3 regions of the Denitratisoma sp. DHT3 genome follow, and region 1 is predicted to be linked to each of the others. Evidence: riboswitches for the same ligand, from Rfam matches in the RefSeq annotation. Region 1 holds a riboswitch; each other region holds the start of a gene.
What was found. A riboswitch is a leader RNA that binds a small molecule or an ion and turns the genes downstream of it on or off. The one in region 1 is predicted to bind cobalamin.
Positions count from the first base shown of each region.

Region 2: linked by a shared signal. The riboswitch ahead of B9N43_RS10445 (TonB-dependent receptor domain-containing protein) and the one ahead of B9N43_RS10000 (TonB-dependent receptor) in region 1 are both predicted to bind cobalamin.
Region 3: linked by a shared signal. The riboswitch ahead of btuB (TonB-dependent vitamin B12 receptor) and the one ahead of B9N43_RS10000 (TonB-dependent receptor) in region 1 are both predicted to bind cobalamin.

Region 1 is NZ_CP020914.1:2,157,227-2,167,376, reverse strand. It holds gene B9N43_RS10010 (ABC transporter ATP-binding protein) at 480-1,253, opposite strand; gene B9N43_RS10005 (FecCD family ABC transporter permease) at 1,250-2,239, opposite strand; gene B9N43_RS10000 (TonB-dependent receptor) at 2,246-4,246, opposite strand; cobalamin riboswitch at 4,357-4,553, opposite strand; gene B9N43_RS09995 (hypothetical protein) at 4,676-4,870, shown strand; gene B9N43_RS09990 (cell division protein ZapA) at 4,867-5,205, shown strand; gene B9N43_RS09985 (EVE domain-containing protein) at 5,463-5,927, shown strand; gene B9N43_RS09980 (sulfite exporter TauE/SafE family protein) at 5,924-6,727, shown strand; gene B9N43_RS09975 (YifB family Mg chelatase-like AAA ATPase) at 6,750-8,246, opposite strand; gene B9N43_RS09970 (YceI family protein) at 8,295-8,894, opposite strand; gene B9N43_RS09965 (accessory factor UbiK family protein) at 8,908-9,150, opposite strand; gene B9N43_RS09960 (TorF family putative porin) at 9,367-10,150, shown strand, end outside.
Region 2 is NZ_CP020914.1:2,264,967-2,275,116, forward strand. It holds gene B9N43_RS10435 (DUF1302 domain-containing protein) at 1-1,464, opposite strand, end outside; gene B9N43_RS10440 (DUF1329 domain-containing protein) at 1,492-2,853, opposite strand; cobalamin riboswitch at 2,993-3,189, opposite strand; cobalamin riboswitch at 3,322-3,516, shown strand; gene B9N43_RS10445 (TonB-dependent receptor domain-containing protein) at 3,627-5,504, shown strand; gene B9N43_RS10450 (FecCD family ABC transporter permease) at 5,508-6,497, shown strand; gene B9N43_RS10455 (ABC transporter ATP-binding protein) at 6,494-7,267, shown strand; gene B9N43_RS10460 (cobyric acid synthase) at 7,282-8,715, shown strand; gene lipA (lipoyl synthase) at 8,751-9,713, shown strand; partial or broken gene tnpA (IS200/IS605 family transposase) at 9,894-10,150, opposite strand, start outside.
Region 3 is NZ_CP020914.1:2,412,356-2,422,505, forward strand. It holds gene B9N43_RS11070 (alpha/beta fold hydrolase) at 1-40, opposite strand, end outside; gene B9N43_RS11075 (methyl-accepting chemotaxis protein) at 247-1,353, opposite strand; gene cobD (threonine-phosphate decarboxylase CobD) at 1,483-2,508, opposite strand; gene cbiB (adenosylcobinamide-phosphate synthase CbiB) at 2,501-3,427, opposite strand; gene B9N43_RS11090 (cobyrinate a,c-diamide synthase) at 3,504-4,802, opposite strand; gene cobO (cob(I)yrinic acid a,c-diamide adenosyltransferase) at 4,799-5,401, opposite strand; gene B9N43_RS11100 (hypothetical protein) at 5,401-5,985, opposite strand; gene btuB (TonB-dependent vitamin B12 receptor) at 6,009-7,835, opposite strand; cobalamin riboswitch at 7,943-8,148, opposite strand; gene B9N43_RS11110 (septal ring lytic transglycosylase RlpA family protein) at 8,168-9,166, shown strand; gene B9N43_RS11115 (P-II family nitrogen regulator) at 9,207-9,395, opposite strand; gene B9N43_RS11120 (D-alanyl-D-alanine carboxypeptidase family protein) at 9,759-10,150, shown strand, end outside.

The sequences.
Region 1 (10,150 bases):
AACATATTAATTTATTTGAATATAAATAGTTAATTAAGTTTTTATAGCATTTGCTGCACTGCATAAAAATAATTTGCGCAGTGCAACAATCAGTGATACAGTTCAAACCGTCGGATGAATGTCGAGTCCGGCAAACCTTGAAATTTCGGAGATGCCATCATGGAACTCGTTGCTACCAATATCACGCTGATCGTCGTCGGCCTCGTCGCGCATCTGTCTGTTGTGATCCGCAACATGGCAGTTGGTCGTTACCGCTGATCCGAGGTTTGCCAAGGCGCCGCCGGGCCGCGTCCGGCCCGTGCGCCTTTGGTTTCCGGATTGCCCGCCCTGAGTGGGCGTTCGATCGCCCGGACAGTCCGGGGGATCGACTGCATATCTCCCCTCCGCGAGGGGCCTTCGGAATGGCTTGATTCCGACTCCTCAAGAAAAGATGCCTGTCCCTGGTCGCAGTTTGCGGCGGGGATTTTGTCGCCATCGTCTCAGACGGGTACGAACCACCGTTGTCCGCCATCCTTCAGCTCCCGCAGCGCATGGCCGTAGAGGCGTGAAAGATTGTCGGCGTTGATGATCTCCGCGCTGGGGCCTTCCAGCCATTCGCCGTCGCCGAACAGCAGCAGCGCCCGGCTGCAATAGCGCAGGGCCAGTCCCGGCTCGTGCAGCACCATCGCCACGGCGGCGCCCCAGTCCCGGCCCGGCGTGGCGAACAGGTCGAGCACCGCGATCTGGTGGTTCAGATCGAGGTGCGCCAGGGGCTCGTCGAGCAGGAACAGGCGCGGCGCCTGGGTGAGCAGGGTGGCGATGCCCAGGCGCTGGCGCTCCCCGCCCGACAGGCTATGGACTTCGCGTTGTCCGTAGTCGGCCAGGCCGACGGCGGCCAGCGCGGTCTCGGCCAGGCGCCGGTCGGTCGCGCCTTCCCATTCCCAGCGCCCCAAATGGGGATGCCGTCCGACCAGCACCGTCTCCAGCACCGTCGAGGTGAAAGGATCGTGCTGCTGCTGCGGCAGATAGCCGCGCAACCGCGCCAGGGTGCGCGGATCGGCGAGACGGGGGTCGAGTCCGCCGATCTCGATGGCCCCCGTCGAGGCGGGCCGCAGCCCCGCCAAAGTGGCGAGCAAAGTCGATTTGCCGGCGCCGTTGCGGCCCAGGATGGCCAGGGACTCCCCGCCGTTCAGGCGCAACACCAGATCGCGGCAGAACACCCGGCCGCCGATCGCCACGTCCAGACCGCGCACTTCCAGCAGGGCCGCGCTCATGGCTGGTGCGCTGGCTGGCGGGCCAGGAGGATCAGGAAGATCGGCACGCCGATCAGGGCGGTGAGCACGCCCACCGGCAGTTGCTGGGGCGCCGCCACGGTGCGGGCCAGGGTGTCGGCCAGCACCAGCAGGGCGCCGCCGGCCAGGGTGGCGGCGGGCAGCAGCAGGCGCTGGTCGTTGCCCAGCACCAGCCGCACCAGATGCGGCACCACCAGACCGATGAAACCGATGCTGCCGGCGGTGGTCACCGCGAAGGCGGTGAGCAGCGAGGCCAGGAGGTAGACGATGCCGCGCAGGCGGGATACTCGAACGCCGAGAGAATTGGCCAGCACGGAACCCCGCGCCAGCAGGTTCAGTTCCCGCGCGTAAGGCATCGCGCAGGCCAGGCCCAGCGCCAGGGCGATCAGGGCCGGCGCCGGCCGCAGGATCTGCCCGGCGTCGCCCATCAGCCAGAACAACATGCCGTTGAGCTTCTGCTCCGGGGCGATGGAGAGGATCAGGGCCACCACGGCGCCGCAGCCGGCGGCGATGATCACGCCGGTCAGCAGCAGCCGGGTCTGGGTCCAGCTGCTGTCGCCGCGGGCCAGGCCGAACACCAGCAGCATCGCCGCCAGCGCGCCGACGAAGGCCAACAAGTTGAGTCCGGCCAGCGACAGCCCGAACAGCATCGCCGTCAGCGCGCCGACCGAGGCGCCGCCGGAAATGCCCAGCACGTAGGGATCGGCGAGCGGATTGCGCAGCAGTACCTGCATCAACGCGCCGGCCAGGGCCAGCAGCCCGCCGCAGGCGAAGGCGCCCGCGACTCGGGGCAGACGCAGGGTGCGCACCACTTCGGCGCCCATTCCGCCTTCCGCGCCGGTCATCGCCGCCAGCAGGTCGGTGGTGGAAATCGTCATGGTTCCCGCCGTCAGCCCGAGCGCCAGGCTCGCCGCCACCAGGAGCAGCAGCAGCAGGAGCACGGCGAGGGCGCGGCGGCGGGAGGGCATGGGCGGTTACTTGAAGTCGTAGCGGGCGCTGACGAACAGACTGCGGCCGTCGGCGGGGAAGTAATAGTAGTCGCTGCGGAAGGTGGAGTAGCCGGCATAGGGCGCGTAGCGCCGGTCGAAGACGTTGAGCAGCTTGGCGGTGATGGTCCACGTCTTCAGGTCCCAGCGGCCCTGCAGGTCCAGGGTGGTGTAGCCCGCCAGTCGCCCCAGGGTGTTGGCGAAGTCGCCGCTGTAGCGCCGGTCGCCGACGTGGCTGGCGACGGCGGAATAACTCGCGCCGCCGCCGGTCTGCCAGGTGAGCTGGAGCGCGGCCTTGTCCCGCGCCACCATCGGGATTTCCTTGTCGGCATAGACGCCTTCGCGGAACCGGGCATCGGTATGGCTGGCGGAAAAGCGCGCCAGCAGGCGCTCGCTCAGGCGCCAGTCGATCTGGGCCTCCACGCCGTCGCGGCGGGAGCGGGCGAAGTTGACGTTGGCGTAGGCCGCGCCGTCGTAGCCAATCTCGTCGGTCAGGTCCAGGCGGTAGACGCTGCCGCGCAGCTTGACCGCGCCCAGTTCGACGTCGCCGCCGAGTTCATGCACTCGACCGTGCTGGGGCTTGAGGTCGCCGGCGAACACCGGATTGCCGGTGAAGGGGTCGTAGCCGAACAGTTCGTCGGTGTTGGCGAAGCGGAAGACGGTACCGGTGCGGCCGTAGAGACGCCAGTCGGCGGCCTGGTAGTTGAGGCCCAGGTCGTAGGCGTTGCGCTCGCGCACCGCGCTGCCGTTCATGGCCGGCACGGGGAAGGGGCCGTAACCGTAATCGGCGTCGTAGGCCCGCTGCGCGGCGCGCTGCTCCATGCGCTGGCGGCGGGCGCCGGCGGTCAGCGACCAATGGCGGTCGAGGGCGGTGGTGTTCTGCACGTAGAAGGCGGAACTGGTCTGCTTGGCCGACTGAGGAATCACGCCGGTGGCGCTGGCCGAGGTGGCGCCGATCTTGCCGTCATAGTAATCCAGCCCCAGCACGGTTTCGCTGGCGCGGCCGGTCAGGCCGTGGTTCCAGCGCAGGCGCGGGGTGAAGGAGACGGTGTCGCGTTCGCGCCGGTAGGTGCTGGCGAAGGAGACGTTGTTGGCGTCGTATTTTTCGTGCTCGACGGCGAGTTCCCCTTCCACCGTCAGGTTGGGCGACACGGCCAGCTTCAGGCCCGGGCGCACCCGGTAGCCGTCCCGCTGCTGGGTGTCGTGGGGCGTGCGCGCCTGGCGCGGATCGCCGCGGTAGGCGGCGCTCAGGAGGCTGCTGGGCATGCCGGACTTGTCCGCGTAGAGGCCGTAATCGACGAAGGCTTCGCCGTTGGCCAGGTTCAGCGCACTCCGGCCGCTGACGGCCTGTTGTCGGGCCTGGCTGTTCTGGCGCCAGCCATCGGTTTCCGCGTAGTGGGCGAAGAGGTTGAAATAGCCGGCCGCGCCGCCGCCGGCGGCCTGGGCATCCACGCCGCGGTAGTCGTTGCTGCCGAGGGTGACGGCCGCATTGGCGCGGGGCTGGCCGGACTTGTCGGTGATGATGTTGATCACACCGCCGGTGGCCCGGTCGCCATAGAGCACGGTGCCGGCGCCGCGCAGGATCTCGATGCGCTGCACGCTTTCCAGCGGGATCGCCGACCAGCTCACGGCATCCATGCCGATGGAGTTGAGGCGCTGGCCGTCGAGCAGGGTCACGGTGTTGCTGCCGCCAGTGTCGCCGAAGCCGCGGATGTCGGCCACGGCATCGATGCCCATGTTGCCGTAGAGCGAGCGCACTTCGATGCCGGCCTGGGCCTTGAGGATTTCCGGCATGCCCAGGGCGGGCGACTGGCGAATGTCCTCGCTGCGGATCACGTCGACCTGCGCCGCGACGGGCAGGGCGCTGTCGGCGAAGCGGGTGGCGGTGACGATGATGGTGCCGTGGTCAGCCGGCGTTTCGGCGGCCTGGGTGGCGAAAGCGGAAAGCATGGCGGCGGCGAGGGCGCTGCGCACGAGATGGCGTTGCATGGGAACTCCCGGTTCTCCGGCCCGCGTCCCCGCAGGCCGGTCACGATTGAAACAGGCAACGCAGGGGAGTTCGAACGGAAAATCACCGGTCGCCACTTCCCCGTGGCGTCACCAAGGACGATGCTCGTGGCCGGTCTCCGGGCTCGGAAGTCTTGAATCGCCGCCTTCCCAGGTCCAGACCCAGTGGCTTTGCTGACGATTCCGCACTTCCTTACCGTTGCGGGGGCAGCGCAGGATTCACACCTGCTTCCCGTTTCACCCCTGTGGCCGGAAACGGCCGCGGGGCACCGCGAACAAGGGGCGCATTGTACAGACAATCGCCCCGAGGGGCCGGCAACCCGTCGCAGGGGCTGTCCGCGCCATTTGGCGGCCTTGCCGGCCCAATACAGCGCCTTGACCACGAGGGTTGTTTTGAAAGACACTTCGGCCATGCATAGCGACTTTGATTCTCTCGAACAAAAAATCGATCAGGTATTGGCCCTGTGCAGCAGGCTGAATGCGGAGAACGCCGCCCTGCGCGACCGGGTGGCCGGCCTGGAGAACGACAAGCGCGACCTGACCGAGCGCATCGGCTCGGCGCGGACGCGGCTTGAAACCCTGATGACGAAGCTTCCCGAAGAATGACCGCGCATTCCACTCTCGACATCCAGCTCCGGGGCAAGGACTATCGAGTCACCTGCACGCCCGACGAGCGCGAGGCGCTGTTGGCGGCGGTGGGCTTCCTGGACCGGAAAATGACCGATATCGCAGCCATCACGCACAGCAGCGGCGAGCGCCTGGCGGTGATGACGGCCCTCAACATCGCCCATGAACTGCTCGCGTTGCGTCAGTCCGGAGCCGTACCGTTCCAATCGGACTCCGTGGCGGCGGACGTTGACGACCCGGACTTGCGGCGTAGAATTCAGAACATCGAAGCGCGACTGGATGCGGCCCTGGCCGACCAGCAAGGTCTGTTCTAGCCGTCCCGTTAGCGGCTTCGCCGGTTTTCCCCTGCGGTGTTCGCCAAGGCCGTAAATTCCTTGAACCTATAAGTCCTTGCGACTTGGCCGCCGCCCATTGATGCCGCTGTTGCGATCGCCCCTTCGCGGGCGGACCTGATGCGGCCGGAACGCGGCCTCCCTGAACCCAGAGTTCAGGATGCCGGCCAAACGGCACTGGCGGGGGATCCATCATCAGAGCGCGGAGTGGTTCTCCGCGCTTTTTTCTTGGAGTGCCTATGCCACGCTACTGGCTGATGAAGAGCGAGCCATCCGAGGTCAGCATCGACGATGTCCTGGCCATGCCGAACCAGACCGTGGACTGGTGGGGGATCCGCAACTACCAGTCCCGCAATTTCATGCGGGACCAGATGGCGCCGGGCGACGGCGTGCTGTTCTACCACTCGTCCTGCGCCGAACCCGGCATCGCCGGCCTGGCCGAAGTGGTGAAGAAGGCTTATCCGGACCGCACCCAGTTCGATTCGGCGTCCAAGTATTTCGATCCCAAATCCACGCCGGAGAACCCGCGCTGGGTCAATGTCGATGTCCGTATCTTGAAAAAGATCCGGCTGGTGGGCATCGCCGAGTTGCGCCTGCACCCGGAGCTGGCCCACATGCGCGCCCTGCAGCGCGGCAACCGTCTGTCGATCACCCCGGTGGACCCGGCGGAGTGGAAATTCATCACGGAACGCCTGCTCAAGTGATCAGCGCCTGGCTGCTGGGCTATGTCGGACTGGGCCTGTTCGCCGGGTTCTTCGCCGGCCTCCTGGGCGTCGGCGGCGGCGGCATCATGGTGCCGGTGCTGACCATGCTGTTCACCGCGCAGGGCCTGCCCCACGAGCATGTGGTGCATCTGGCGCTGGGCACCTCGATGGCCACCATCGTCTTCGCCTCGGTTTCCAGCCTGCGCGCCCACCATCGCCACGGGGCGGTGCTGTGGCCCGTGGTCAAGGCCATCGCGCCCGGCATCGTGCTGGGAACCCTGCTCGGGGCGCAGCTCGCCGCCCTCCTGCCGACCAAGTCGCTGGCCATTTTCTTTTCCGTGTTCATGGCCTACGTCTCGCTGCAAATGATCGCCAACGTCAAGCCCAAGCCTTCCCGCACCCTTCCCGGCGCCGGCGGCATGTTCGCCGCGGGGGCGGGCATCGGCGGCATCTCGGCGCTGGTGGCGATCGGCGGCGGCTCTCTTTCGGTGCCCTTCCTGACCTGGTGCAACGTCAAGGTCCACCAGGCGATCGGCACATCCGCCGCGATCGGTTTTCCCATCGCCCTGGCCGGCACCGTGGGGTATCTGATCGGCGGCCACGGCAACGCCGGCATGCCGGCCGGCAGCATCGGCTTCATCCATCTGCCGGCGCTGCTCGGCACCGTGCTGCCCAGCGTGCTGATGGCGCCGGTGGGCGCCCGCCTGGCCCATCGCCTGCCAGTGGCCGTGCTGAAGAAGATCTTCGCCGGCGTGCTGATCTTTCTCTCCGCCAAGATGCTGCACAGCCTGTTCGGCTGAGCGGCCGGCAGACGTCCGAAACTCAGAAACCCGACAAATGGCGTCGGTAATGGATCGCCTCGGCGATGTGGGGTCGGGCGATGGCGTCGCTGGCGGCCAGGTCGGCGATGCTGCGCGCCACCCGCAGGATGCGGTGATAGGCCCGGGCCGAGAGCCCCAGGCGTGCTATGGCCTGTTTGAGCAGGGCCTGTCCGGCCGCGTCGGGCCGACACAGGGCTTCGGTGTCGGCCACGCCCAGCCGCGCATTGGGCTGTCCCTGGCGTTCCAGCTGTCGCTGCCGGGCCCGGACCACCCGGGCGGCGACCGGCGCCGAGGCCTCGCCGTCGGGTGCGTGCTGCAAGTCGGCTTGGGGAAGGGCGGGCACTTCGATCATCAGGTCGATGCGATCCAGCAAGGGACCGGAGAGCTTGTTCCGGTAGCGCGCCACCTGGTCCGGGGTGCAGCGGCAGCGGTTGGCGGGGTGGCCCAGGTAGCCGCAGGGGCAGGGGTTCATCGCCGCCACCAGTTGGAAGCGGGCGGGAAACTCGGCGCGGCGCGCGGCGCGGGAGACGCAGACATGGCCCGACTCCAGCGGTTCGCGCAGGGCTTCCAGCACCCGACGCTCGAACTCGGGTAGTTCGTCGAGAAACAGCACGCCTTCGTGGGCCAGGGAAATCTCTCCCGGCCGCGGCACGCTGCCGCCACCCACCAGGGCCGGCGCCGAGGCGGAATGGTGCGGCGCGCGGAACGGACGCTGCCCCCAACGCTCGACCCGAAAGCTGCCGTCGAGCGAGTGCACGGCGGCACTGGCCAGTGCCTCGGCATCGCTCATCGGCGGCAGGATGCCCGGCAGGCGGCTGGCCAGCATCGACTTGCCGGTGCCGGGCGGACCGCTCAGCAAGAGCGAATGCCCGCCCGCCGCGGCCACCTCCAGGGCGCGCCGGGCCTGGGCCTGGCCTTTCACCTCCGCCAGATCCGGATAGGCCGGTGCGTGCGGCGCCGGGCTGCCGCCGTAGGGTGCCAAGGTCTGCTGGTCGGCCAGATGGGCGCAAACCTCTCCCAGACTGCGTGCCGGCAGCACGGTGACGCTCTGCACCAGGGCCGCCTCGGCGGCGTTTTCGGCGGGAAGCACGCAGGTCCGGCCGGTGGTGCCTCCGGCGGCGCACATCGCCAATGCGCCGCGGATCGGCCGCAACTGCCCCGACAGGGAAAGCTCACCGGCGAATTCCAGCGCGTCGGTTCCTGTCGCCCGGATCTGTCCCGAGGCCAGCAGAATGCCCAATGCGATCGGCAGATCGAAGCGCCCGGACTCCTTGGGCAGGTCCGCCGGCGCCAGATTCACCGTGATGCGGCGCGCGGGAAACTCGAAGCCGCAGTTCTGGATTGCCGCGCGCACCCGGTCGCGGGCCTCCTTCACTTCGGTATCCGGCAGACCCACCAGGGTACAGGACGGCAGACCGTTGGCGATATGCACCTCCACCGTCACCGGTGGCGCGTCCATGCCACAGAGGGCCCGGCTGTGGAGGGTGGCGAGCGACATGTGAAATACCCTGGCATAAAAATGTCATTGTAATTCACTCGGCGCCTGTCATTCGCCGCGGGTCGCCTCGATCTGGATTTCGATCCTGACCTCGTCGCCCACCAGCGGCACCAGATGGGTCATGCCGAATTCGGAACGGCGCAGGATGGTGACGGCGTTGGCGCCGCAGGTCTGCTTGCGGGTGAGCGGATGCAGTCCGCAGTGGAAATGGTTGATCGCCAGGCCCAGCGGGCGGGTGACGCCGCGCAGGGTCAGTGCGCCGTCCACGCCGCTGGGAATCCCGTCGCGGAAGTAGAAGCGGTCGCCGCTGAAACGGATGGTCGGATATCGGTCTGCGTCGAGGAAGTTCGCCTCCCGCAGCACTTTCTCCAATGCCGGATCGCCCGTATTGATCGAGGCCGCGTCGATCGACACCTCGATGCGGCCCCGCCCCGCCGCGAGATCGAGGGCGATCGTGCCTTCGCTGCGGTCGAAGCGTCCGCGGTGATGGGAGAAGCCGAGATGGCTGACGGCGAAGCTCGGGAAGGTGTGGGTGGGGTCGATCCGGTAGCGGGTCTCTTCGCCCCGGCCCGGCAGGGGCGCCAGGAAGATCAGCGTGAGCAGGCCGGCCCGGAGCAAATGCCAGGGCCGGCGCGTCGGCCAGGCCATGACGGCGCCTCGGCTACTGGCCCGGCTTCGCCTGTTCCAGCTGCGCAACCCGCGCTTCCAGAGCGTCGATGCGCTCCCGGGCGTGCGCCAGCAACGCCCGTTGAATCTCGAATTCCTCACGGGTCACCAGATCCAGGCGGCTGAAAAGTCCGGTCATCAGGGCGCGGGCGTTCTTTTCCAGGTCGGCGGCCGGGCTGGTGGCCGCCAGTTGGGAAAGGCGATGGGCGACTTCATCGAACAGCTGGGTCGGGCTCATGGCGACATCTTTCGTGAGGGTGGATCGAGTCTAGCACGGCGGTTTTATGCATCGGCACTGTCTTGGTGCATCGGTCCGGGACGATGGGACAATTCGGTGCATTGCGGCGCGAGTCTGGGCGAAAAAGCCGCCATTGAGCGGTTTTCTTCGCTTGGCATGGTCTATGCGAAAGAGAACCTGTGTTGTTTTTTTATAGGTTCTTATAGGAGAAACGCCATGCAGAAATCCGTCATCGTCATCGCCCTCGCCGGACTGTTTTCGCTGCCTGTCCTGGCGGAAGAGGCCGGGCCAACCTCGCCCTTCAGTTTCAACGTCGGCGTGGTGTCCGACTACCTGTTCCGCGGCATCAGCCAGACGCATGGCGACGCGGCCCTGCAAGGCGGCGTCGACTACGCCCATCCCGGCGGCTTCTACCTGGGCGCGTGGGGCTCCACCATCTCCTGGGTGAAGGACTACACCGGCAAGGGCAACACCGAACTCGATCTCTACGGTGGCTACAAGAGCGCCTTCGCTGGCGGCGACTGGAGCTACGACGTCGGCGCGATCGCCTATATTTATTCCAACCACGGCCCCGCCAATGCCTTCGGCGCCAATCCGAACACCACCGAGATCTACGGCGCCATCGGCTACAAGACCTTCACCGTCAAGTATTCCCGCGCGATTTCCGACCACTTCATCGGTTGGTATTCCGCCAGCGGCGGCAGTACCCGCGGCAGCGGCTACCTGGAGGCCAACTACAGCCTGGATCTGGGCGACGGCTGGGGCCTGGCCGCCCACGTCGGCCACCAGAAGGTGCGTGACCTGGGGGTCGCCGACTACACCGACGTGAAACTGGGCGTGACCAAGGATGTGGGCTTCGGCGTGGTCGGCTTGTCGTATTCCGACACCAATGCCAAGGGCAAGCCGGGCGAGACCTATTCCTGGCCGAATTCGGGTTTCGTCGCCGGCGCCGGTTCCACCTCGGGTTTTTCCAACGTGGCCAAGGGCAAGGCGGTCCTGA
Region 2 (10,150 bases), 110 kb from region 1:
TGTCAGGTTCGGATAGTGCGTTACTGCTGTTTCGAACAGGAAATACCCCTCGTCGGCATTGATCATCTGTGTCAGTGACGAGGGAAGCTCCAGGAACCCGGTGAGATGGGCCTGCCATTTGCGCTCTTCCTTGTACCCGTTTACTACATAGGGAGTGGCACCGCCGAATCCATTGAAATAACTGTAGCGGCCCGCATGGGGAACCACTGGATCGATAGCTACGCTATCCCTGGGACGATAGGATACTTCGGCGCCCACTGCCCAGTCCCCCAGTGTGGTATTGAGGGACAAGCCGAACAGATCCTTGTCCATGCCATATTGTTCAACTGCACGGACGTTGATGACGTTGGTCGTGTTGGGATCATATTTGAATCCAACAAAGGGAAGCTTGTCGTGATAACGGATGTAATAAGCGGCGTACTCGGTATCTCCATTTGTCGGTTTGTAGCGGAGGTTGATGCCATATTGCCCCCGGTTTTTTGGAGTGGTGATGTCAACGGGAACGATGGTGCCTAGTCCCGGTGCCACTGAGTTGGTTAGATATTCCAGGGTTCTCCCGGATTTCGGAGCAAAGTCGCCGAATACCCCCAGAGGCTTACCTCCTGCATAGAGGGGATCCATGATCGAGGTTGGAATGAATGCGCCGCGCTTTCCCCCCTTGCCAAGGAAATCTCCATAGGACCAGTAGGTGCCGGCCGGATCTAGGATGAACTTGTTCCAACGGAACTGATAGTAGGCTTCGGTGGAAAAACCATTACCCAGAGCGGTAGAAAGCGACAGCATGGGAGCGGGAACGAATATCTCCTTCAACTGTGCTCCTGGGATGTGAATCTTCCTCAAATCGACGGCATTAATGGAATTCACGCCGCCGATGATGAATATATCCTCTCCCCAACTGATGACCTGATTGCCGAGTTTAATTTTGGCTGGTTGGCCGTTCAGTGTTAGCTCCTTTGCTACCCAGAGGTCCAGCAACGTGACATCCTGCTGCATTGCTTTTTTTGCATCTCGTTCCAAGGGAGTACGTTGGGTTTTGTCGGCACGGAAGTCCGAGGACCATGTGAATCGGCTAAAGGCGGACCAGTCCGTTGGAGACTTGAGGAAAATCTCATGGGTGCCTTTCAGTACGGTAGAAACAATCTGTCCCTTCCTGTAATTCAGGTTACCGTCATCTGAATTGCTGTAGATGAAATCGGGTGGAGCGGTGAATCCCATTCCTGGACCATTGACCAGTTCCCCCAGTGGGCCGGCAATGGAAACATTGCCACCGGAATCATTGCCAATAATGCTTGTACTCGGAGACTCCAATCGCTTTTGCATGCCGATGGACAGTGTTGAGTCAAAACTGCCAATCCAGCCATTATTAAGTTCAAACTTGAAGGCGGCAGCCGGTTTTGAAAGACCAATACCAAGGGTGCAAAGGACTAGGATCTGGCGGATCAGATACGGTGTTATGTTTTTCATGTTTGTATTCTTCATCGTTAGACCGGGTTAACGGGCGCCAATTCGGCGCAAATCCTCGGGCTCGAATTGTCTTGGATCGATACGACCCTCATCACCCGCCAACCAGTCAGTTGGCTTTGATTCCTGTGTGGCGTACTCACCCAAGTAGCGGTTAGCATTGAGATCCCATGACATGAACTCCTGGCTGACGCAGGCCCCCAATTCAACGGCAGGGTAGATGGTGGCCTCCATGACGCGCCAGAGCTTGCCTTGGCTGTCGTATTGATCTGCCTCCATCAACATCCAGGTATCCTCGTCAAGATAGAAGGTTCTCCGGGCAAACATGTGGCGCATGCCTGGTTTTACCGTGGCCTCAATCTTCCAGACACGATGAAGTTCATAGCGCATCAGATCTCGGTTTGGGTAGAGGCCCTGATACACCTCGCTCATCTTGCGTTTGGCAACGAATTTATAGTTGTTGTAGGGGATGTACATTTCCTGCTTGCCCACTAATTTCCAGTCGTAGCGATCTAGAGCGCCAGCGAACATGGGATATTGATCGGCGGTTTCCAGGTTTTCAAACCCCGGTACTGGGTTGTCATATTCCAATGCGGGAAGCCGCCGTACCCGACGTTGCCCTGGGAAATACATCCACCCATTGTTGGCCTTGTTGCCCAGGAAGTAATGCACCAGCAGTACTTCGCCGTTGCGTGAAGGTGGGGAGGTCATCATGTCGAGGATCATCATCTGTACCCCGTTGGCCTCCCTGGGTGAATTGACCTTGGTGGACGCAAAGGGGGTTAAGGCGAGCTGCTCCTGTCCCAGACCATAGAAACTTCCATCCGGATTGATGAAGTTCGTCTGGTAAGCCTCGATACGGCCTAATCCCTGCCAGCGAAGGCGATGATTCCAGACGGCCTCTGCTCCGTTCTGGGGAATCGGAAACGGAAATGCTCCACCCAGAGCGCTATCTAGGCTGTCACTCCCATCATTGGAAAGCTTTGCCAGTGTCGCATTCTGTTTGGTCCGCTCGGTGATCGTTTCGGGGTAGCCGCAGGATCGATGACTGGGATACACGTCCATACGATAACCCTTGCGGGTTTTTAATAATTCAATCTGCCCTGCCGAGAGTTTGTCTTTGTACTTTTCGAGGTTTGTGGCGTCGATGGAAAACAGGGGCTTTTCAGAAGCGTAAGGATCAATACGAGCATCTGTGAGTTTGCGTTTTTCCTTGGGCAGTCCTCCTTGCCATTCTGGGATGCTGCCATCCCGGTTACCAGTCCGTTCTGCGCCGACTGGTGTCAGTTCCCGGCCTAGCCGTTTGGCTTCGGATGTGCTGACCGCTGCCTCCGAAGTTGTCCACATCATGCTGAGGCCAAGTATTAGTACCCCTTGAGCCAGTCGTCTCATCACCATCCTCCGGTTATTTTTCAACCCTGTGCAACCAGGGCGTCCAGCCGTTCGCCAAAGCACGGCAGCAATGAAAAAAGGGCTTCGCCAACGCACAGCCAAGTGCGCTGACGAAACCCTTGCCATTGGTTTCTACAAATACACAAACACGACGTTCAGCAGGTCTTCTGGCTCTCGGATCTCCCGGATTTGCCGCGCCTTCCCACCAGGGTAGGCCCCGGCAGTGGCTGGCCGGATGCATTGCCTCCGGCCTTGCGGCATCCGTCCCCGATTACAGCGGCGGGCCCGCCACGGAATTGCACCGTGTTCCTGGATACTGAAGTCGGCCGTGATTCTTATGATTTGCTGTTCAGCTGTCAATTCGATACTAATCAAGGCTGGAGGTTTGATCAGTATGAAATACGTACGAGGTCGTCAAGTTTTAATAACGAAACAGCTTGACTCGTTATTTATACGATCATAGACTTATCGCAGAAAGTTGTTCGCGGTACCCGGCAGTCCATCCGGACGCCAGGTGAAACGGGAAGCTGGTGTAAATCCTGCGCTGCCCCCGCAACGGTAAGGAAGTGCGGAATCGTCACACACGCCACTGGGCTTCGGTCTGGGAAGGCGACGATTCAAGACTTTCGAGCCCGGAGACCGGCCACGAACATCACCATGGAAACGCCACGGGGTGGTGGCGGCCGGCGTTTGTCCGATCGAACTCCCTGTGCGTTGCCTTCATCAATCGTGACCGGTCTGCGGGGACGCCGACCGGGGAACAGGGAGTCCTCATGCAACGCCATCTTGCGCGCAGCGCCATCGCCGCTGCCATTCTTGCCGCTTTCAATGTCCAGGCCGCCGAGCCCCTCGCGGACCACGGCACCATCGTCGTCACCGCCACCCGTCAGCCGACTCCGGCGCGAGATTTGCTGAACGACTTCAGCGTATTGACCCGTAGTGATATCGATAAAGCGGGGCCGAGTGCGACGCTGGGTGATCTGCTTTCACGCCTACCTGGTATTGAGCTATCCCGAGAAGGGGGACGTGGCGCCAATGAAAATATTTTCATCCGTGGCACAAACGCAGGTCACGCCCTAATTCTCATTGATGGTATTCGCGTAGGTTCTGCCACCCTGGGGCAGGCTAATCTTTCGGCTCTACCAGTTGAGCAGATGGAGCGTATCGAAGTGGTTCGTGGCCCGGAGTCCGCACTTTATGGCAGCGATGCTATTGGCGGGGTGGTCAATATTTTCACTCGTGGTTCGAAAGAGAGCAGCTTCTCTGCCAAGGCGGGATTTGGTAGTCGCGGCAGCTATGCGGCCAATGTCGCGAAAAAGAGCAATATCGGTGACCTGAACTATCAGGTCAGCTTCGGTACCAATGGTGAAGATGGCAAGTCCAACGTGACCAATAGCGATAGTTTCGCCTACAACCCTGATAAGGACGGATTCTGGAAACGCAGTGCTGCTATGCGCATAGACTACAAGCTTTCGTCTGAAGCAGAAATTGGTGCCCAATATTTCTACAGCCAGGGACAGAACAAGTTCGATACTTCCTGGCCGAGCAAGAGCTACGACTGGAAAACATACAGCAGGATCAGCGGGTCCAGTGCATATGCTCGTTTTCAGCCAGCCAAGGAATGGACTACCTCGATACGGTTCGATCGCAGCGTGGATGAAAGCGACACCGTGCCCTCGCAAACCATCGGTGAGCTCCGTGACGACTTTCGCACCGAACGAAAACAGATCACTTGGCAGAACGACATCAACCTGCCCATCGGACGTGCGCTCATAGCGGTGGACCATCTGAAAGAACAGATTGTTACATCGAGTGCTTTCAGCCTGACTGAACGTGATATCAACTCCCTGTCCCTGGGATGGGATGCAAGCATGGAGAAGCATCGCTGGCAGGCAAATGTTCGTCGGGACCGCAATTCACAATATGGCGCAAAGAACACCTACAACCTGGGATATGGGTATCAGCTCACCCACGCTTGGCGTCTGGCAACCCATGTTGGCACAGCATTCAAGGCGCCATCATTCAACGACCTGTATTACCCTAACATTCCTTTTGTCGGCAGCGGCAACCCCAATCTCAGGCCAGAAACATCCCGCAACCGGGATGTGGCTGTTCATTATGAGACCGAGGTCCATAAAGCCAGCCTGACAGTGTTCCGCAACGACATTAAAAACCTGATCAGTTGGGAAGAAACCAGCCCCGGGTCCTGGTTCTACACTCCGGCGAATGTCGGCAAGGTCCGGATTGATGGCTGGAGCCTGAGTTATCAATGGTCAATCATCGACGGATGGAAACTGAGGGCCACCTGGAATGATCAGGATGCTCGCGATGTCACCACAGGTAACCGCCTGGCGCGCCGTGCCGAGAAATTTGGCACCTTGGGCCTGGAACATGAGACAAAGCAATGGCTAATCGGTGTAGAACTGCAGGCATCGGGCGACCGTTACGATAATTTGGCTAATACGCGTCTCCTCGGCGGTTATGGCTTGGTCAATGTCCATAGCAGTTATCAACTTTCCCCTGAGTGGTCTGCCTTCGCCCGGGTGGACAATCTGTTCGACAAACACTATGAGCTGGCCCGTAGTTCGAATGCCACATTCTCTAGTCTGGGGAGCACGGTTTTCATTGGCCTCCGCTATCTCACAAAGTAAGCCATGCCCACCCGCCGTCGCGCCCTCGCCGTGCTGTTGTTGCTGCTGCTCCTGGTAGCGGCCAGCCTGGTGGTGGGTCTGGCGGCGGGGACTTTGCCGGTCAGCACCGCCGATCTGCTGTCCCTGGTGGGCGGCGAAGGCGGCGGCATGGGGGCCGAGGTGGTGCGCAGCCTGCGCCTGCCCCGGGTGCTGGGGGCCTTCGCCTGCGGCGGCCTGCTGGCTCTGGCCGGCGCCCTGATGCAGGTGCTGCTGCGCAATCCTCTGGCCGATCCCTACGTACTGGGCATTTCCGGAGGCGCAGCGGTGGGCGCACTTTCGGCCATGCTGCTGGGTTTCTCCCTGATGGGGCTGAACCTGCTGGCCTTCGGCGGCGCCCTGGGGGCGATGCTGCTGGTCTTCGGCCTGGCCCATGGCGACAGTAGCTGGACCCAGACCCGGCTGCTGCTCACCGGGGTGATCATCGCCGCCGGCTGCGGCGCGGTGGTGGCCCTGATCCTGTCCATCACGCCGGAGCAGAAACTGCACGGCATGCTGTTCTGGCTGATGGGGGATGCCGGGCAGATTCTCCGGCCGGAACCAGCCCTGGCTGCCCTGGCGGTGGGGCTGGCCTGTGCCATGCCTTTTGCCCGGGAACTGAACCTGCTGGCCCGGGGCGCCACCCTGGCCAGTTCCCTGGGGGTGGCGGTGCCCCGACTGCGGAGCCTGATCTATCTACTGGCGTCGCTGCTCACCGCCTTCGCCGTCACCACGGCCGGCAGCATCGGCTTCATCGGTCTGGTGGTGCCCCATTTGCTGCGTCTGGCCCTGGGCAACGACCAGCGCCTGCTGCTGCCCGCCGCCACCCTGGCCGGCGGTGCCCTGCTGGTCCTGGCCGACACCCTGGCCCGCACCGTGGTGGCACCCCAGCAATTGCCGGTGGGGGTGCTGACCGCCCTGATCGGTGTGCCGATTTTTTTGTTCCTGTTGGCGCGGCAGCCTGCGGCCAAGCCATGAGTACCCTATTACTCGACGCCAGCTGCCTGGATGTGTCGATCGCCGGGCATCTGTTCTGCCACGACCTGGACCTGCGACTGAACAGCGGGGAATCCCTGGCCATCCTGGGACGCAATGGCGCAGGCAAATCCACCCTGCTGGCCACCCTGGCGGGACTGCGCCCGGCATCGGCCGGAGTGCTGCGGATCGGCGGCCTCGCTCCTGCGAACGCCGATCCCCGCGCGTTGGCCAGGATTCGGGGCTACCTGCCCCAGCAGCAGCACGATCCCTTCGCCTCCACCGTGCTGGAATCGGTGCTGGTCGGCCGCCACCCCCACCTGGGCCGCTGGGAATGGGAAGGCGAAACGGATCAGCGACTCGCCACCACCGCCCTGGCGGCCGTGGGCCTGGCGGAATTCGCCCAACGGGAAGTCCACACCCTCTCGGGGGGCGAGCGCCAGCGCCTGGGTATTGCCATGCTGCTCACTCAGCAGCCCCAGCTTTTCCTGCTGGACGAACCCCTGGCCCACCTCGACCTGAACCACCAGATCGCCGTGCTGGACCTCTTCTCCACCCCGGACCGGGACTGGGGCGCCACCGTGGTGATGGTGCTCCATGAGCCGGGCCTGGCCCTGCGCTATTGCAGCCGCACCCTGCTGCTGTTCGGCGACGGCCAGTGGCTGGAGGGCGCCAGTGCCGACGTGATCACCGCCGAGAATCTGTCGCGGCTCTACGGCCATCCCCTGAGGGAACTGCGGGATGGTCAGCACCGCTGGTTTGTACCTATATGAAGCTCTCCGCCCTGATGGTGCAAGGCTGCACCTCCGACGCCGGCAAGACCACCCTGGTGGCGGCCCTGTGCCGCATCCTCAAGCGTCGGGGGGTGCGCGTGGCGCCCTTCAAGCCCCAGAACATGGCGCTGAATTCGGCGGTCACCATCGATGGCGGCGAGATCGGCCGCGCCCAGGCCCTGCAAGCCCAGGCGGCGGGCCTGCCGCCACGGATCGACTTCAATCCGGTGCTGCTCAAGCCCACCACGGACTGCCAGGCCCAGGTGATCATCCATGGCCGGGCCGTCACCCATCTGGATGCCCAGGCCTATCACGACTACAAGCGGGTGGCGATGACAGCAGTGATGGCGTCCTGGCAACGCCTCACCGGCGAATTCGAGTGTGTACTGGTGGAAGGAGCCGGCAGTCCGGCGGAGATCAATCTGCGGGACCGGGACATCGCCAACATGGGTTTCGCCGAGGCCGCCGACGTGCCGGTGATCCTGGTGGCGGACATCGACCGGGGCGGCGTCTTCGCCCATCTGGTGGGAACCCTGGACCTACTCTCCCCCTCGGAGCAGGCGCGGATCAAGGGTTTCGTGATCAACCGTTTCCGGGGCGATATCGCCCTGCTGCAACCGGGTCTGGACTGGCTGGAACAGCGCACCGGCAAGCCGGTGCTGGGCGTGCTGCCCTATCTTCAGGGCCTGATGCTGGACGCCGAGGACGCCATCGCCCAGGGGGAGATGGACAAGGCGCCGCCGCGCCTGCGGGTCATCGCCCCGGTGTTGCCGAGGATTTCCAATCACAACGATCTGGACCCCTTGCGCCTGCATCCAGAGGTGGACTTCCAGTGGGTCGGGCCGGGTCAGACACCGCCCCCCGCCGATCTGGTGGTCCTGCCCGGCTCCAAGAACGTGCGGGCCGATCTGGACTGGTTGCGCTATCAGGGCTGGGAGGACTACCTCCTACGCCACCTTCGTTACGGCGGAAAAGTGATCGGTATCTGCGGTGGCTTCCAGATGCTGGGGCGGCAACTCCACGACCCCAGGGGGCTGGAGGGCGTGCCGGGTAGCAGCCCTGGACTGGGATTTCTGGATTGCGAAACCACCCTGGAGGAGGAGAAACAACTTCGCAACGTGAAGGGACGGCTGCTATTGGATTTATCGGCGGCTATGGCTGGCTACGAGATTCACATGGGTGTCACCCATGGCCCGGCACTCGCCTATCCGCTGGTCAGGCTCGATGATGGCCGCGAAGAAGGTGTCATGGTACCAGAGGGCAATATCCTGGGCAGTTATTGCCATGGCCTTCTGGATCATGCTGATGCTTTGGCGTCCATCATGGCCTGGGCCGGTATGCATGAGGCCGCACCCGTGGATCTCGCTGCTCGCCGCGAGATGGATCTGGATCGGTTGGCCGATGCAGTGGAGGCCTCCCTTGACTGGGCAACGATTGCAAGCTTTTAGTGGCATTGGTTAATGCCGATTATTGGAGCTATTCCATGAGTGAGCGTGGCATCAAGCAGAAGGGCGAGGCCAAGACGGCCCGCATCCCCATCAAGATCGTGCCGGCTGCCCAGCCCCTGAAGAAGCCCGACTGGATTCGGGTCAAGGTGGGCAGCAGCGCGGGACGCTTCGACGAGGTCAAGCAGGCCTTGCGCGACCACGCCCTGCACACCGTCTGCGAGGAAGCCACCTGCCCCAACATCGGTGAATGCTTCGGCAAGGGCACCGCCACTTTCATGATCCTCGGTGACATCTGCACCCGCCGCTGCCCCTTCTGCGACGTGGGTCATGGCAAGCCCCTGCCCCCCGATGCCGAGGAGCCGGAAAAGCTGGCCCGGACCATCGCCGCCATGAAGCTCAAGTACGTGGTGATCACCAGCGTGGACCGGGACGACCTGCGGGACGGCGGCGCCCAGCATTTCGTGGACTGCATCCGGGCCGTGCGTCAGCATTCCCCCAGCACCCGGATCGAGGTGCTGGTACCGGACTTCCGCGGCCGCCTGGAGATCGCCCTGGAGATTTTCGAGCAGGCCCTGCCCGACGTGATGAACCACAACCTGGAAACCGTGCCCCGCCTCTACAAGCAGGCCCGGCCCGGCGCCGACTACGCCCACTCCCTGCAACTGCTGAAGAATTTCAAGACCCGCCACCCCGAGGTCACCACCAAGTCCGGCCTGATGGTGGGCATCGGCGAGACCGACGAGGAAATCCTCGCCGTGATGCGGGACCTGCGGGTCCACGACGTGGATATGCTGACCATCGGCCAGTACCTGGCCCCCTCGGGCCATCACCTGCCGGTGCTGCGTTATGTACATCCGGACATCTTCAGAATGTACGAGGCCGAAGCGGGGGAAATGGGCTTCACCAACGCCGCCTGCGCCCCCCTGGTGCGCTCAAGTTATGATGCAGAACGACAGGTTGCTGGAACCCTAAATGCAAGGCGTTCTGTGACCATATAAGTGCGAAAGTGACCTTTGAAGTATCGACATATTTTCTGGATGAGTGTTCAGATATGCCCTCCTTGCAGACCGTGCGCGAAAGCGTACTACCGACCCACAGAAATCTCTGAAGAACCGAAAGTAAATCAACCACGTTCGTAGAACGTGGTTTTGCCTAAAGCCCCCCAGAGGGGGGCATACCTAGCGGCCCTTCCTAGAAGGCCCGCTGCCTGGGACCAGTTGAAGTTGCTCTCGATGCAACTCTTCTCGCTCCTGGAACCTCACGTACTTCTGAATCATCTCGCTGTTCAAACCGACCGTGTCCACACAGTACCCTTTCGCCCAGAAATGATTACCCCAATACGGCTTCTTCCTCATGAATGGAAAGGCCGTGAAGAGCCGAATCGCGGTACGTCCTTCAGGACCCCCATCAATCCAGAGATCGACATCTTTGGCGG
Region 3 (10,150 bases), 260 kb from region 1:
GATCGAGGTCCGGCAGGGGATGCGACCAGCGACGAAGCATGGGGTACCGACAGGAAAAGTTGGGACGCACGCGCCACGACGAGCCGTGGCGTCCGCAGTTTAACTGGACTTGCGGGAAGACGACTCTCGCTGCATCGCCAGCCTCAGGCCAACGATACGCAATGCCGGCAGGGCCAGTTGCGCGACTTGGGGAGCGGGCCTGTTCCCTCAACACCGCCAGCACCTGCACGCCGGCGCCGGTTCCTCTCAGGCGGCGCGGACCGCGCCGGAAGCCAGGATGTGCTGCATGCCTTCCATCACGGCCAGATTGGCCGCCTCCATCCGGGCCAGCGCATCCAGGGCGGCGGCGAAGTCGTGCGCGCGATAGCGCTCCACCGCCCGCCGCGCATGGTCATGGACCGCCTTGTGGGGCGTCTCCATTTCGCGGTAGCCGGGCAGCCGCGAGAATTCCGCCTTGCCTTCCCCTTCGTAATACCAGCGGCCGAGACGGCACGAGGTTTCGTCCGGCAGGTCGTCCGGGCCGAGGTCGGAAAGTCCGAGCAGCACCTTGTAGACCTCGAGCTTCAGCGTCAGCTCCTCGATGTTGGCGAGTTCGGCGTTGGCCAGGCGCGAGGAGGAGGAAATGGTCTCCTGCATCTGCCGCGAAAGCCCCAGCAGGCGCTGCATGCTGAGCATCGCCTCCTCGCTTTCGGCGCTGTGGCTGGCGGCGTTGCCGGCGCCGATGTCGATGATCGCCTTGGCCTGGCCGGTTTCCTCCTGGATCACGGCGACCAGGCCGCCGATTTCCGTCGTCGCCTTGGCGGTCCGCTCCGCCAGTTTCCTGACCTCGTCCGCCACCACCGCGAAGCCGCGGCCCGATTCGCCGGCCCGGGCCGCCTCGATGGCGGCGTTGAGCGCCAGGAGATTGGTCTGTTCGGCGATCTCCTGGATCAACTGCACGAAGCCGCCGATCTCCCCGGCCCGCAGGGACAGGCTTTCGACACTGCTGCCGGCCGTGCAGATGCGTTCGACCATGGTGCCCAGGCTGGCCGCGATCTTTTCGAACGCGGCCCGGTTGCTGTCCGACTCGGCGGCGGCGGTGACCGCCTTTGCCGAATCCTCGTTCAGTTGGCCCGAGAGGCCGGAAAAGGATTGGCGGATGCTGGACAGCGACTCGCCGAAGCGGGGAATGTTGGCCGCCACTCCTTCCAGCAGCGTCTGCCGGGTGACGAGCTCCTGCTGTCGCGCTTCAAGCTGGACGAGACGCGCCTGAGCGGCGGCCAGCTCCGTTTGCAATGCCGCGTTGCGCGATTGCAGCCGCGAGTTCTCGGCCAAGGCCGCCGTCAGTTCCTGTTTCGCCTTGCGTCCAAACATGCGCTTTTCCCTTTCTCCGCCGCCGATGCATTCCTCATCGAAAAACATCATAACATGATGAATTGACGCATCCCCCCGGCGCCAGACGGGCAATGGACCACATCCACCAAGCGTTGCCGCTACCGCGGGTCAACGCGAAATCCGAAATCGCGCTCGCGAACGCACCGTCGCTTCTTTCGATGCCGCCCCCAGTCCGGCATCGAGTCGCGCCCAGGCGGCTTCGCCAGCGGGCAGACCGAAGCGCAGGCTGGCCGGCTCGGCGAAACGGCGAATGAGGATGCCCCGCATCGCCAATGCCTGCTGGATCACCGACGCCTGCGGCGTCCGCACCCATTGAAACAGGGCCGTCCCGCCGCGGGGCGCCAGTCCGTGGCGAGCCAGCAGCGCGGCCAGGCGCGCACTGGCCGCCGCGAGGCGGATGCGCGCCTGCGCCTGCCAGGCCGTATCCGCCAGCGCATGCCGGGCCAACCAGCGCGATGGCCCGGCCACTGTCCAGGGTCCCAGCGCGGCGTCCAATCGCCGCACGAGTGCATCCTGCGCCAGCACGAAGCCCACTCGCGCCCCCGCCAGGCCGAAGAACTTCCCCAGGCTGCGCAGCACGATCAGTCCCGGCAGCGCGCAATACCGCGCCAGGCTGGCCGCCGGCGTCGCATCCATGAAAGCCTCGTCCACCACCAGCCAGCCCCCCCGCGCGGCCAGCCGCTGCCGCCACTGGAGCAGGCGCGCCACGTCGTAGCGCGTCCCGGTGGGATTGTTGGGATGCACCAGCAACAGCACATCGAGTCCGTCCAGAGAGTCCAGGGAATCGCCCGCCGACCACGGCACCACGGCGTGTCCGGCCCGTCGCCAGGCCTGGGCATGCTCCGCGTAGGCCGGCCGCGCCATCCCCACCCGGCCGGGAGGCCGCAGCGCAGGCAGGGCCTGGATCGCCGCCTGGCTCCCGGCCACGGGCAGAACCGAATCCGCCTCGTAGCAGCGGCAGGCCGCTTCCGCCAGGCCGTCGTCGGGCTCGGGCAGGCGCTGCCAGCATTCGGCGGGCATCGAGGGCACCGGCCAGCCCAGGGGATTGATGCCCGTGGACAGGTCGAGCCAGTCCGACAGCGCAATGCCGTATTGCCGCGCCGCCGCGCGCAGGCGCCCGCCGTGCTCAAGCATGCCAGCCGCGCTGGAACACGAGCGCCCCCATGCCCGACACGAGCAACGCTGCCAGCCACAGCGCCACGCCGTGGCGCACCAGGCCCAGGGCGCGGTCGATGTCGGCGGCCGTGGGCGGCGCCCCCGCGCCGAGCGGCGGCCGCTCGTGCCACGCGCCGCCGTAACGGGCCGGCCCGCCCAGGCGGATGCCCAGCGCGCCGGCGCCGGACGCCATCACCGGCCCGGCGTTGGGGCTGTCCCAGGCGGGCGCCTGGCTGCGCCAGCACGCCAGGGCCTGGCGCGTGCGGCCCGACAGCGCGTAGGTCAGCGCCGTGAGCCGCGCCGGCAGCCAGTTGAGCACGTCGTCCAGCCGCGCCGCCGCCCAGCCGAAATGCAGATAGCGGTCGTTGCGATAGCCCCACATGGCATCGAGGGTGTTCACCAGGCGATAGACGATGACGCCCGGCGCACCGGCGCAGCAGAACCAGAACAAGGCGCCGAAGACTCCGTCGTTGCCGTTCTCCAGCACGGTTTCGCAGGCCGAGGCGGCGATCTCCAGGGTCTCCGCGTCGCGGCTGACGATGCGCGCCACGGCCGCCCGCGCCGCACCCTCATCGCCATGCGCCAGCCCCGCGACGATGGGCCGCACATGGTCGTGGAGGCTGCGCAGGCCGAGGGCGAAATACAGGGCCCAGAGGGAGAAAGCGGCGCCCCACGGGTCAGGCAGGGCCGCAAGCCAGGCGGCGAGCAGTCCCCAGGGCGCCACCGCCAGCAACAGCGCGCACGCGCCGGTCCGGCGGGAAGGGCGGTGGCCACGGCCCTCGATCCATTGCGCCAGCCGGCCGAAGCCCACCAGGGGATGGCGTCGGCGCGGCTCGCCCAATCCGGCGTCCAGCAATACCGCACCGGCGGCCAAGGCCGCCGTCGTCAATAAGTCCACCACCTCAAGGGGCCGGCGGCGAGCCGCCTGCGCCCATGGCCGACGATCTCGGCGTCGCTGTAGCGATGGTCCTGGTTCATGGCAGGAACAGCCCGGCGGCGAGCCGGGGCGCGGAAGGAAAGTAGCAATGCATGTAGGAGGCGGTCAGCCGGCCCAGGCGATAGGCGGCCTCGCCCGGCCGGCCATCCGGATCGACGGCCCGCGCCCAGGGAACCAGCGCGGTTTCCAGGCGCGAGAAATGGAAGGTGTGGCCGCGCAACTCGCCTTCGGGTAGGCGCAGGCTTTGCAGACCCAGGGCGGCGAGGCGCTCGCCCATCACCGCCCGGCCCGGCAGCAGACCCCACAATGACGAACTGCCGCCGGCCGCGTCGGTCAGGGTTTCGCACAGCGCCAGCATGCCGCCGCACTCGGCCAGGATCGGCTTGCCCGCCGCGTGGTGGGCGCGGACCGAGGCGGCCATCGTGCCGTTGGCGGCCAGGGGCGGGTGATGCAGTTCCGGGTAGCCGCCGGGCAACCACAGCGCGTCGCACGCGGGCAAGACGGCGTCGGCCAGGGGCGAGAAATATTGCAGCGTCGCCCCCATGACTTGCAGCAGATCCTCGTTGGCGCGATAGATGAAGGCAAAGGCCGCGTCGCGGGCCACGGCGATGCGCACGCCATCGAGCAGTCGAGGCGGCGCCGCGCCTGGCGCCGGCGCCGCGAAATCGACCGGCGGCGGCAGCCGCTCGGCCGCCGGCCCCAGGGCCTGGGCGGCCCGCTCGAGGCGTAGATCGAGATCGGCGATTTCGGCGGCCTGGAACAGCCCCAGATGGCGCTCCGGCAAGGCCCAGTCCTGCTCGCACGGCAGGGCGCCGAACCAGGCGGGGGCGGGGTCGAGGCTCTCACGCAGCATCTCGGCGTGACGCGAACCACCCACCCGGTTGGCGAGCACACCGTGGACGCGCAGCCCCGGCCGGTAGCGGGCGAGCCCCAGGGCGACGGCGCCGAAAGTCTGGGCCATCGCCGCGCCGTCGATCACCACCAGCACCGGCACGTCGAACAGCAGCGCCAGATCGGCGCTGGACGGCGCACCGTCATAGAGGCCCATCACCCCTTCGATCAAAATCAGGTCGGCCTCGGCGGCGGCCTCGAACAGCAGCCGGCGGCAATGGGCCGCGCCGCCCATGTGGAGGTCGAGCTGATACACCGGCGCGCCGGACGCCCGCTCCAGCACCATGGGATCGAGAAAGTCCGGGCCGGTCTTGAACACCCGCACCCGCCGTCCCAGGGCCCGATGGCGCCGGGCCAGGGCGGCGGTGACGAGGGTCTTGCCCTGGCCCGAGGCCGGCGCGGAAATCAACAGCGCGGGACAGCGACGGGATGCCGAGGCGCTCACTGGTCGATCCCGGGCTGGGCCGCCACGCCGGCGCGGAAGGCGTGCTTCACGTCGGCGATCTCGCTCACCGTGTCGGCCGCCGCCACCAGCGCCGGCGGCGCGCCGCGCCCGGTCACCACCACGTGCTGGGCGGGCGGCCGGGCGGCCAGCGCCGCCAGCACCTCCTCCAGTTCCAGGTAGCCGAACTTGAACAGGTAGGTCATCTCGTCCAGCACCACCAGACCCACGGCCGGGTCGGCCAGGGCGGCGCGCGCCTTCTCCCAGCCGGCGCGGGCGGCGGCGATGTCGCGCTCCCGGCTCTGGGTCTCCCAGGTGAAGCCTTCGCCGCACTCCTCCCAGCGCACCAGGGGGTCCCGCTGCAAATAGGCCTGCTCGCCGGTGGCGCCGCTGCCCTTGATGAACTGGAACACCGCCACCCGCATGCCGTGGCCCAGGGCGCGGGCCACCATGCCGAAGGCGGAGCTGGACTTGCCCTTGCCGTTGCCGGTGAGCACCAGGATCAGTCCTTTGGACACCGTGGCGCGGGCGATGGCGGCATCCACCACGGCCTTCTTCCGCGCCATGCGATCGGCATGGCGCTGGTCGCGTTCCGCACTCATCAACGATCCTCCCGGCGAGCGGCCGCCTGGCGCGGCAGCATGGCCGACAGCGCGGCCCAGGCGGCGACCGCCAGGCCCACGTAGCAGGCCATCGTCCCCAGCATGGGCGGGAAGTAGCGCACCAGGCGCGGCAGGAAGCCGGCCAGCGTGGGATCGGCGTAACGTCCGCCGAAGAAATAGAAACCGCCGCTGGAGCACAGCTCCGCCACCAGGGCGGAAAGGAGCACGGCCAGGACCAGCGCGGCCCAGGGCTCCGAGACGCCCCGGCGTTGACGCGCATACCAGCGTCCGCCGAGCCAGAGTGCGGCGTAGGCCGGCAGCAGCATGGCGTAGGCGGGCGTCACGCAGAAACCGGAGACGCCGCCGAGGACGATCGCCGCCCAGTCGATGGCCGCCGCCAGCGCACAGAGGCCGGCGAAGGCGCGCAGCGAGCCGAGCACGGCGCCGCCAAGGAAGAACACCGCCCAGGAGGCGTCGGGCAGCGTATGGAGGCCGGCCCAGTGGTGGCTGCGGGTCAGCGCCATGAGCAGGGTCAGGGCGAGGATCAGTACCCGAGGATTGCGCAGGGTGGTTGCGTTCATCATGTCATGCTCCTTTCGTTGGAAGATCAGGGTTGGTAACGCAGGGTGAGATACAGCCCGCGGCCGGGCTGGTTGTAGAGGTAGGCGGTTTCATAGCCGCGGTCGAGAAGGTTCTCGATCCTGGCTTGCAGGCGCCAGACGGGGTCGATGCGGTATTCCGCGCGCAGGTCGACGGTGGCGTAGCCGCCCAGGCGCACGGTGTTGGCGAGGTCGTCGTAGCGATGGCCCTCGCCCCGCAGGTCCGCGCCCCAGCGCCAGGCGCCGGCCTCGCGATCGGCGCTGAGCAGGAACGATTGGCGTGCCCGGCGCGGCAATGTCTTGCCATGGTTGGCGCCGGCGCCGAGGTTTTCCGGGTCGAGCAGGCTCAGGGTGCCGCGCAGTTCCCAGTCACGGCCGCGCCACGATGCCGTCGCCTCGCCGCCGCGCAAGCGCGCGGCATCGATGTTGACCGGCGTGAAGCGGCTGTCGAAACCGATCAGCCGGTCGATCCGCGTCTCGAAGGCATTCACCGACCAGCGGCCGGCGGGCAGCGTGCCGGCGAGGCCCAGGCCGAGACTGCGCGCTTCCTCGGGCCGCAGCTGCGGATTGCCGAAACCAGGGTAGTAGAGCTGATTGAAGGTCGGCGCCTTGAAGGCCGTGCCATGGCTGGCAGTGAGGCGCAGGTCCCGCGTCAGGGCATGGCCCCAGGCCAGGGCGCCGGTGGTCTTGGCGCCGAACTGCTCGCTGTCGTCGCGCCGCGCGGAGAGCTGCCAGTCGTGGCCGCCCGCCTCGGCCAGATATTGGGCGAAGACGCCGGCATTGTCGCGGCTGCCGACGGCGTAGCGGGTGGTGCTTTCCAGCCGGTCGCGCTGCCAGTCCACCCCGGCCACCAGTTGCTGGCCCGGAGCCAGGGCGATTTCGTTCTGCCAGTTCACCGTGTCGCGCCGGGTATTGAAGCGGCTCTTGAACAGCGCATCCTTGAAGTTGTCGGCGGCGTCCCGGCTCTGGCCGAGGCGCAGCGTGGCGCGCCAGCCGGCGAGCGGCGCGACGCCCAGGCTGGCGCCCAGCGCCTGCTGCACGGACTGCGCGGCATTGACGCTGCTGCCGTCGTACTTGTTGCGGCTCTCGGCGCGCAGCCAGTTCACCTCGGCTTCGGCGCCGTTGTCGAAGCGCCAGCCGAAGCGCAGGCGGCCCGATTGGTTGCGATAGCCGTCGCGATCCGGCTCCGCCACGAAGCAGCCCGCGCTGCGGCTGCCCTTGCAGGCGTTGAGGCCGGCGGTCTCGAAAGTCGCCGCGCCCAGGCTGTACCAACCGGCGGCGCCGAAGTTGCCGGCCAGGGACGCGGCGCCTTGCCAAGTTCCGTGACTCCCGGCGCCGAGAGAGAGCGCCGGCCGCGCGTCCCGGCCGCCCTTGCGGGTAAAGATCTGGATCACCCCGCCCAGCGCCTCGGAACCGTAGAGGCTGGAGCGGGCGCCGCGCACGATCTCGATCCGCTCGATCATTTCCAGCGGCAGGTCCTGCAAGGCGGCGGTGCCGGTGCTGGCGGAGCCGAGCTTGACGCCGTCCAGCAACACCAGCACATGGTCGGCATTGGCGCCGCGCAGGAACAGGCTGGTCACCTTGCCCTGGCCGCCGGCGTTGGCGATGGCGATGCCGGGCTGAAAGCGCAGCAGATCCTGTACGGAAACCGCCTGGCTGCGCTCGATCTCCGCCCGGTCGATCACGGTGACGGGCAGCAGCTCGGTCTCGGCCGGCCGGGCCGTGCGGGTCGCCGTCACCACCACGGCGCCGGCATCGACAACCGCCGCCGACTCGGCGGCAAGGACAAAAGGGGAACCGAGCAGCAAGGCTGCCGGAAGAAAGCGGGACTTCATGAAAGCTCCTCATCTGCGCACACCCGCGCGCCAGGTTGGCCAAACGGCCTGCAGAGGAGATTCAGAAAGAAGGGCGTGCACCCTTCTCGGTGCATCGCCCTCCGCAACGCCGACATTCGACTCCAGGCCGGTCTCCGGGCTGGCGAGCGGGAGGTTTCCCGGGAACCGGCGCCTTCCCATGCGGATGCACAGTGGCTCTGGCCGATTCCTTGACTCGCTTACCGTTGCGGGGGCAGCGCCGGAATTGCCCTTGCGGGCGCACCGGCTTCCCGTTTCATCCCCGAATGGGGACACCTGAAGCGGGGCGCATCTTAGCAGGTATGATTCGCGCCATGTCAATCGCCTTGTCCCGCCGGCGCGCGACGCGCCTGTTCCCCCTCGTCGTTCCCCTGCTCCTGGCCGCCTGCGGCAGCGTGCCGCCGCGGCCCGCGGCCGAGCAGGGCGAGGCCGCGACGCCCGCGCCCGCGACCACCAGGAAGGCGCCGCCCAAGGCGGCCGCCTACGTCTTGAAAAAGGGCGGCGGTTTCTACAAGGACGACGGCCCCGGCGACAATCCGCCCGAGGACATGGAGGCCATTCCCGACGCCGTGCCGCAATGGGAGCCGTTGCACCGTTTCGCCAACAATCCCTACTCGGTGCTGGGCAAGGACTACGTGCCCATGAAGGACGCCGCGTCCTACAAGGTGCGCGGCATCGCCAGCTGGTACGGCCGCAAGTTCCACGGCCAGAAGACCTCCTCCGGCGAGCCCTACGACATGTATGGCATGACCGCCGCCCACACCACGCTGCCGATCCCCTCCTACGTGCGGGTGAGCAACCCGGCCAACGGCCGCGCCGTGGTGCTGCGGGTGAACGACCGCGGCCCATTCCACGGCGACCGCATCATCGATCTTTCCTACACCGCCGCCTGGAAGCTGGGACTCACCGGCAACGGCAGCGGCCTGGTGGAGGTGGAAAGCCTGCGTCCGGGCGAAACCCCGCTCCCCTTGCCGGGTCTGTCGCCGACCCTGGCGTTGCGCAACCCGCCGCCGCCGGAGGACGATCCCATCGCCCGCCTGGCCAGCGAGCCGGCGCCCGCCGCACCGGCCGTGGCCGAGGCGCGCGGCACCTTCATCCAGTTGGGCGCCTTCGGCAACCCCGACAACGCCGACAGCTTCCGCACCCACATGACCCGCGAACTGGACTGGCTCTCGGACCGTTTCCGCACCGAAGTGGCGGGCAAGCTGCACCGGGTGCAGATCGGCCCCTTCGCCAGCCGCGCCGAAGCCGAGGCCGCGGTCTCGCGCATCGCCAACGCCCTGGGCGTGCGGCCGACGATCATCGTCCGCTGACCTTTCCCATCCGCGCCCGCGCGGCGTGGTGCCGCGCCGCCTACGCTGCGGACGGCGGATTGTGCACGAACGCCGCCCGGACCACGTCGGTCACCCAGACCAGGCCGTCGCCCATGCGCTCGGGCGCGGAAACGCCCTCGGCCTTGCTGACGGTCATGCCGGGAAAGCCCGGCACCTGGCGTAGCGCGTCCAGCTTGCCGGGGCGGATGACGGCCTTGATTTCCCTCATTGTTTCCCACGGATATACAATCAAAGGGCGCGCCTTGTAGCCCAAAGAAAACATCCGCATGGTACCTGAAGGTCGATCTCGGTCATTTTTACAGAGACTGCGATTGTTTCCCCTATCGATACAATTTCAGACGTTGCACGGCCTCGAACGACGAGGCGACCGCCGGCAACGGCACATCTCCAGCCCGGACAGGGGCTGTCTGCGCCAGTTTGGCAAAGAGGGCGGCGAGAAGGATGGGCGGCAGGCGGATCATGAGGGCGAGGGAGGCTGCGCGCAGCGGCAAAAGTTCCGGGGTTTTTCTGCGGCGACGACCGGGGAGCGCGTCTGCGGGGGGGAATCGTAAAGGGTATACTTTTCGCCGCCATGAAACATTCACTGCGACTCCTCGGCCTGGTGTTGACTCTGTTCTCCGGCATCGCCCTGGCCCAAACGATTCCCCCCGCCCCCCCGCTCGCCGCCAACGCCTGGCTGCTGCTCGACCACGCCTCCGGCCAGGAACTGGCGTCGGCGAAGGCCGACGAGCGGATCGAGCCGGCCTCCCTGACCAAGCTGATGACCGCCTACCTGAGCTTCGCCGCCTTGAAGCAGGGCGTGCTCAAGCCCGAACAGACGGTGCCGGTCTCGGAAAACATCAGGCAGGTGCCGGGTTCGCGGATGTTCATCGAGCCGCGCCTGCCGGTCACGGTGGACGAGCTGATCCGCGGCATGATCGTGCAGTCGGGCAACGACGCCTGCGTCGCCCTGGCCGAGGCGAT